2 regions of the Afipia sp. GW821-FHT04G03 genome follow, and region 2 is predicted to be linked to the other one. Evidence: riboswitches for the same ligand, from Rfam matches in the RefSeq annotation. Region 2 holds a riboswitch; the other holds the start of a gene.

Region 1 (3,412 bases), on a different contig from region 2:
CGGCATGGACGCGCGGACACCGCACATCGTGTTCTCGGTCAGCAAGTCGATCTGCGGCGCGCTCGGCGGAATTCTCGCCGACAAGGGCTTTCTCAACCCGAACCGGCCAGTGACCGACTACGTGCCGGAAGTCTCGTCCTCGGTTTATGGCGGCTGTTCGGTCCGCCACCTGCTCGACATGTCGGTGGGCATCGCGTTCACCGAGGATTACGTCGATCCGGACGGCGACGTCGCCCGTTACCGCCGCGCGGTCGGATGGGATGCCATCAAGCCGGGCCAGAGCACCATAGCGCTGCGCGAATATCTCTCGACTCAAAAAGCAGACGGCAAAAAACACGGCGACACGTTCCATTACGTCTCGACCAACACCGACCTGCTCGGCTGGGTTTATGAGCGCGCCGCCGGCCGCGCCCTCTCCGACCTGCTCAGTGAATATCTCTGGAAACCGCTCGGCGCGGAAACCGACGCCTATGTCACGCTGGATTCGGAAGGCGCGATGCGCGCCGCCGGCGGAATCTGCGCCGGGCCCCGCGATCTCGCCCGGTTCGGAGAAATGATCCGACAGCGCGGCGTGGCGAACGGCACGCAGGTGGTGCCGGGCTGGTGGATCGACGACATCAATGACAACGGCGATCCGGCGGCATGGGCGCGCGGCGAATTCGCCGAGATGTTTCCTGATGCGGCCTATCGCAGCAAGTTCTACCAGATCGACCGCAAGCGGCGCACGCTGTGCTGCATCGGCATCCATGGCCAGTGGATCTATATCGACCCGATCAGCGAACTTGTGATCGTGAGGGTCGCCGCAGAACCGATCCCGCTCGATGTGGAGAACTACCGCGCATGGCGGCGCGGCTTCGCGGCTATCGTTCAGCATTTCTCGTAGCGGCGGAAACGGCGCGGGCTCAGCGCGTCAGCTTTTCCATTTCCGGAAACGGCGCATAGGTCGCGCCCTCGCAAAGTTCGGCGGCGTCCTCGATCATGCGATCGAAACGCCCGTCAATATACATTGCGCCGCGTTGCTTCACGCCGGCATAACCGCCGTCCGTTCCACGCGCGTTGAAACGCACACAGGCCACGTAGCGAAGACGGCCGCCGACCGTCTTCTGCGCAGGCTCCGCGATGCCCGCCTCGCGCACGCCGCGCGGGTCGTTCAGATAGGTGCGAAGAAATGCGAGCAGCTCCGGCCGATAGTTCGCAGGATATGGCTGGTTCTCCACGCCACGATCGGCCGTATAGGACAGACCGTCATTGCCGCCGGTCCACGCGCAGCCGCCGACGCCGAACGCAAACAGCAGGATCGCGGCGCGCCGCGCATATGTCACCAATTTGCAACGCATCGGGATGAAGTCCGCAGCCGTGAGTATCGCATTGGGTTTCTTAGACATTGCGGCATTGACAAGGCAAGTCACCGCAGCTTGATTGGGACCACGGCACAGGTGCCAGCGCAAGCTGGCCAATAGGGAATTCGGTGCGCCGTGCAGGTTGCCCCGCCGCTCTTTCGGCGAATGCATCCTTCAAGGCTATTCCGGAGCTGCCCCCGCAACTGTCAACGGTGAGCCGTTGTCCAACATGCCACTGAGCGAAGGCTGATCAGCCCGGCTTGGGAAGGCGGACAACGGCGACGATCCGCGAGCCAGGAGACCTGCCTGTACCGGTCATCCTTCCGTCGCACGGGGCGTGCGAAGGGGCGGCATTTCCGCAGCGGTGACGTGACGTAACTGTTGCGGAGGTTCGGCCGATGGCCCGTTTCCTCAGTCACGACGTGAAGTCCGGCAGCGTCCGCTCGCCGGATATCGTCATGCCTGCGCGCGTTTTCACCGCGCCTCCGCGATCACATCATCGGCGGGGCAACATCGTGACTCTTTTTTCTGATCATTTTCCAACAACGAAACTGCGGGTTTCGTTCGCAGTGGCGTGTCTTGCGGGCACCGCGCTCGTAAGCCCCGCTCTGGGGCAGACTGCGGGCGGGCAGTTGCCGCCGGTCAACGTCGACGCGAGTCGCGTGTATGGCGGCATCGTCGGCACGTCGTCGTCGGTCATCACGGCGGAGGATATCGCGCGCGCTCCCAACCAGACGATCCAGGATGTGCTGGCGACGATACCGGGCGTCCAGCTCACGAACATTTTCGGCGCCGTCAACGGCACCGGCTCGACCGTAGATCTTCGCGGGTTCGGCGCATTTGCGTCTTCGAACACGCTCTTTCTGATCAACGGTCGGCGTCTCAACGAGGCCGACCTGCAGAGCGTCGATCTCTCCACCATTCCGGTTCAGTCGATCGAGCGGATCGAGGTGACGCGCGGCAACTCAGGCGCGGTGCTGTATGGCGACAACGCCGTCGGCGGCGTCATCAACATCATCACAAAAACCGGCGCCGGCATCGGCAAGCCGGTGTCCGCACGCGCCGAAGTCGGCGTCGGGTCTTACGGCCAGCGCGAAGTCAATGGATCGTTCAGCACGAACTCCGGCCCGTGGTCGACTGCGGTGTTCGGCAATGTTGTTCATTCCGACGGATACCGGGTCAACAACAAACTAAACCAGCAGAACGGCGTCGGCGAGATTCGCTACGCGACGCCCGAGTTCACGGCGTTCCTGAATCTGTCTGGCGACAACCAGCGTCTTGGATTGCCGGGTACGCGCGCGAATACGTACTTTAAAGATCAAACCTTTCCGCCTCCCCCTCCCATTAATCAACTAGCAGGCGACCTGCGTGCGACATCGACGCCGAATGACTACGGCAAAAAGCAGGGCGTCAACGTCACGACCGGGTTCACGAAATCGTTGTGGGCCGGCGCAGAGCTGATCGTCGATGGCGGTGTCCGCAACAAGAAGCAACAATCCGGCTTTTTCGGCGACCCGGACTATGCGTTGTCGTTTCCCGGGGATCGCTTCCCCTTTGCCTATGTCGATTCCGATCTGACGACATGGTCGATCACGCCGCGCCTCAGCATGAAGAATACATTCGGCAGCATCACGTCGAGCATCCTGACCGGCGTCGATTACTATGACTCGCGTTACGCATCGAACCGCAGCTACACAATCTCGGACCCACCCAACCACGTCTACAATCTCTCCCAGCAGACCCTCGCGGGATACTTCCAGCAAACCCTTGGCCTGCTGCCGAGCACCGACTTTTCCTATGGCGGACGCATCCAGCAGTTGAACCTGAAGGCGCGTGACACCTACGATCCCACCGCACCGGCAGGAAGCCTGCTGGCTCAGGCCGCGCCGCTCGACAAGGAAGAGAGCCACCACGCGCTGCACATCGGCCTCGAACATCGCTTCAACGAAAACTTCGCCGTCTTCGGACGGGCTGCAAGGGCGTTCCGCACACCCAACGTGGACGAACGCGTCGTGACCGGCCCGGCGTTCGGAAGCGCGTTTCCATTCCCGCCGATTGCCCAGAACTTCCAG
Region 2 (3,412 bases):
CTTCCGGAATGGTGTAGAAATTGATGTCGATGACGTTATCGAGCATCCGCATCGCGGTCGAAATCGTCCGCTTCAGCCGCGCATGATCGATGCCGCCCTCACCCACATGGTTGAGCAGGTTCACCGAGCCGAGATTGCACACGGCGACTTCGTCGTCCGACGTATTGAGCGTGATCTCGGTGCAGAGGTTCGACGAATGGATGACGCCGACATGCTGCTGCGGCGAGCGCAGGTTGCATGGGTCCTTGAACGTAATCCACGGATGTCCGGTCTCGAACAGCATGGTCAGCATACGCCGCCACAGGTCGGTGGCGCGCAGCGTCTTGAACACGCGCATTTCGCCGCGCGCGGCCTTCGCTTCATAGAACGCATAACGCTCGGCAAAGGCCTTGCCATAAAGGTCGTGCAGATCCGGCGTCTCGTCCGGCGAGAACAGCGTCCATTCGCCGTCGGCTTCGACGCGCTGCATGAACAGGTCCGGCACCCAGTTCGCGGTGTTCATGTCATGGGTGCGGCGGCGGTCGTCGCCGGTATTCTTGCGCAGGTCGAGAAACTCCTCGATATCGACATGCCACGTTTCGAGATAGGCGCAGACCGCGCCCTTGCGTTTGCCACCCTGATTGACCGCAATCGCAGTGTCGTTAGCGACCTTGAGGAATGGCACCACGCCCTGGCTTTCGCCGTTGGTGCCCTTGATGTGCGCGCCGAGGCCGCGCACGCGGGTCCAGTCGTTGCCGAGACCGCCGGAATATTTCGCCAGCAGCGCATTGTCCTTCACCGACTTGAAGATGCCATCGAGGTCGTCCGCCACCGTGGTGAGGAAGCAGGACGACAATTGCGGCCGCAGCGTGCCGGAATTGAACAACGTCGGCGTCGAGGCCATGAAATCGAACGACGACAGCAGATTGTAGAACTCGATGGCGCGGGCCTCGCGATCGATCTCGCGAATGGCGAGACCCATCGCGACGCGCATGAAGAACGCCTGCGGCAGTTCTATGCGGTTGCCGTCGGTATGCAGGAAGTAGCGGTCGTAGAGCGTCTGCAAGCCGAGGAACTGAAACGCGAGATCGCGCTCCGGCTTCAAAGCCGCCGCGATCCGCTTCAGGTCATAGCGCGCCAGTTCCGGATCGAGCAATTCGGCTTCGATCCCTGCTTTGATGTAAGCCGGAAAATACTCCGGGTAGCGCGCGGTCATGTCGGCCTGCGTGGCGTTGATCTGCGCGGCGTGGACAAACGACAGCACCTCGGTGCGCAGCTTGTCGAGCAGCAGCCGCGCGCTGACATAGGCGTAATTCGGCTCCTGCTCCACCAGCGTGCGCGCGGCCATGATGCCTGCGAGCGCGAGTTCGTCCTGGCTGATGCCGTCGTAGAGATTGCGGCGGGTCTCGGTGAGAACGGGGCCGAAATCGACACCGTCGAGATTGCCGCAGGCCTCCTGAATGATCAGCGTGAGGCGATCGACATCGAGCGGCACGCGCGTGCCGTTGCCCAGCGTCACATGCAGCTGCGGCTCGGACGATGTCTTGACCGGCTTGGCGGCGGCCTCTTCGGCGCGCTGGCGCTGGCGTTCATCGCGGTAGAGCACATAGGCCCGCGCGACCTTGTGGTGTTCGCTGCGCATCAGCGCGAGTTCGACCTGATCCTGCACGTCTTCGATGTGGAAGGTGCGCCCCTCGCCGATCCGGCGGGTCAGCGCGCTCACCACCTCGTTCGTCAGTTGCTCGATGATTTCATGGACGCGGCGCGAAGCAGCGGCCGTGTTTCCTTCCACCGCGAGGAACGCCTTGGTCATCGCAATGGAAATCTTGCCCGCGTCGAACGGCGACACGGTGCCGTTGCGGCGGATGACCTGCAACGGCGGCTCATTTGCAGGGATGGCCAGCGACTCGGAACGCAACTGAATGAGAGGAGCGGATTTGGCGGCTTCGCGTTCGATCGAGAGTGACATCGGCAGACCCCGTGCATGTTGCAATTTTCTGGGGGCTGGGGCCGAAAGGCGCGTCGTCGCGGCGCGCGAACGCACCGAAGCACGCGACCGCCGGACACCCCGCCCGTGGACGTTCTTTTGGTGTCGCGGCAGGTCTCCTGGCTCGCAGGTCGGCGCTGAGTCCGGTCTTCCCGATGCGGATCAGGCATCAGTGACTTAGGTCGGACTCAACTCACTGCTTACAGTTGCGGGGGCAGCGCCGGAATTGCTGCACTGGATGCAGCTCACCGGCTTCCCATTTTCACCGCTAGGCCTTGCGGCTTTGCGGAACCTCGACGTCTACATCTGGTATCCGCCAGGCTGCACTGTCAAGCGGCAGTGATCGTGGAAAACGGGGACAGGACGAGAAACAACATCAAACAAACGGGAAAACTCTCGAAAAAAATTTTGACCAGTCGTCGATACGCCGTGCGGCCGACTGCTCTCCGGCGAATTACTAGAGAACTCTCTCAGGATGATTCTGCCCACTCTAGTTGGGGCGACGTCCGGGAGCGGTCCAGTGGGAAGCTTTCCTTTTGACCTGACGCCGCCCGCTTCTCATAACGAGAGCATCGCGGTTCTGCGGATCGGTGATCCGGAGCCAAGAGGGAATGCGGTGCGCGGGGCCTGACGGTCCCGCAATTCCGAAGCTGCCCCCGCAACTGTAAACGGTGAGCTTTGTCCATCCATGCCACTGAGGCGAAAGCTTCGGGAAGGCAGGACTTAAAGCGGCGACCCGTGAGCCAGGAGACCTGCCACGATCACATTACGTCCACGGGCGGGGTGCCCCGGTGTGTCGCTTGCGAGAGGACGGCCCCGCCGTCTCTGTTGTTCGCGCATGTCCGGCCCTGCTCCAACATCACGGGGTTTCCGATGTCGAGTTTGTCTTACGTATCGTCTATTCCTGTCGCCACGCTGGGCGTTCCGCGCATCGGTCCACGGCGCGAACTGAAAATCGCGCTGGAAAAATTCTGGGCCGGCAAGATCGATGAGGCCGCATTGCGAGAGGCGGCGGCGAGAATTCGCGCCGACAACTGGACGCGCCAGCGCGATCTCGGCGTCACCGTCATCCCGTCCAACGATTTCTCGCTTTACGATCAGGTGCTCGACACCAGCGCGATGGTCGGCGCGATTCCAAAGATCTACGGCTGGACCGGCGGCCCGGTATCGCTGGCGACGTATTTCGCGATGGCGCGCGGCAGCCAGAACGATGTGAGAGACTACGACGGCTGCGCGCACGGTCACGATCATGGCCATGGTCACGGCGTTCCGGCGCAGGAAATGACCAAATGGTTCGACACCAACTATCATTACATGGTGCCGGAGTTCGCGAAGGATCAGACCTTCGCCCTCGCCTCGACCAAGGCGATCGACGAATACCGCGAAGCGAAAGCGCTCGGCATCCAGACCCGGCCGGTGCTGGTCGGCCCGGTTACGTTCCTCAAG

The links. Region 2 has a riboswitch for cobalamin ahead of AC07UB_RS07040 (ribonucleoside-diphosphate reductase subunit alpha). Riboswitches for the same ligand answer to the same signal wherever they lie in the genome.
Region 1: another riboswitch for cobalamin. It lies ahead of AC07UB_RS22340 (TonB-dependent receptor); the one in region 2 lies ahead of AC07UB_RS07040 (ribonucleoside-diphosphate reductase subunit alpha).

Annotation. Positions count from the first base shown of each region.
Region 1 is NZ_JBWKSV010000005.1:142,163-145,574, forward strand. It holds gene AC07UB_RS22330 (serine hydrolase domain-containing protein) at 1-883, shown strand, start outside; gene AC07UB_RS22335 (hypothetical protein) at 903-1,337, opposite strand; cobalamin riboswitch at 1,418-1,664, shown strand; gene AC07UB_RS22340 (TonB-dependent receptor) at 1,739-3,412, shown strand, end outside.
Region 2 is NZ_JBWKSV010000001.1:1,473,590-1,477,001, forward strand. It holds gene AC07UB_RS07040 (ribonucleoside-diphosphate reductase subunit alpha) at 1-1,948, opposite strand, end outside; cobalamin riboswitch at 2,059-2,277, opposite strand; cobalamin riboswitch at 2,525-2,740, shown strand; gene metE (5-methyltetrahydropteroyltriglutamate--homocysteine S-methyltransferase) at 2,840-3,412, shown strand, end outside.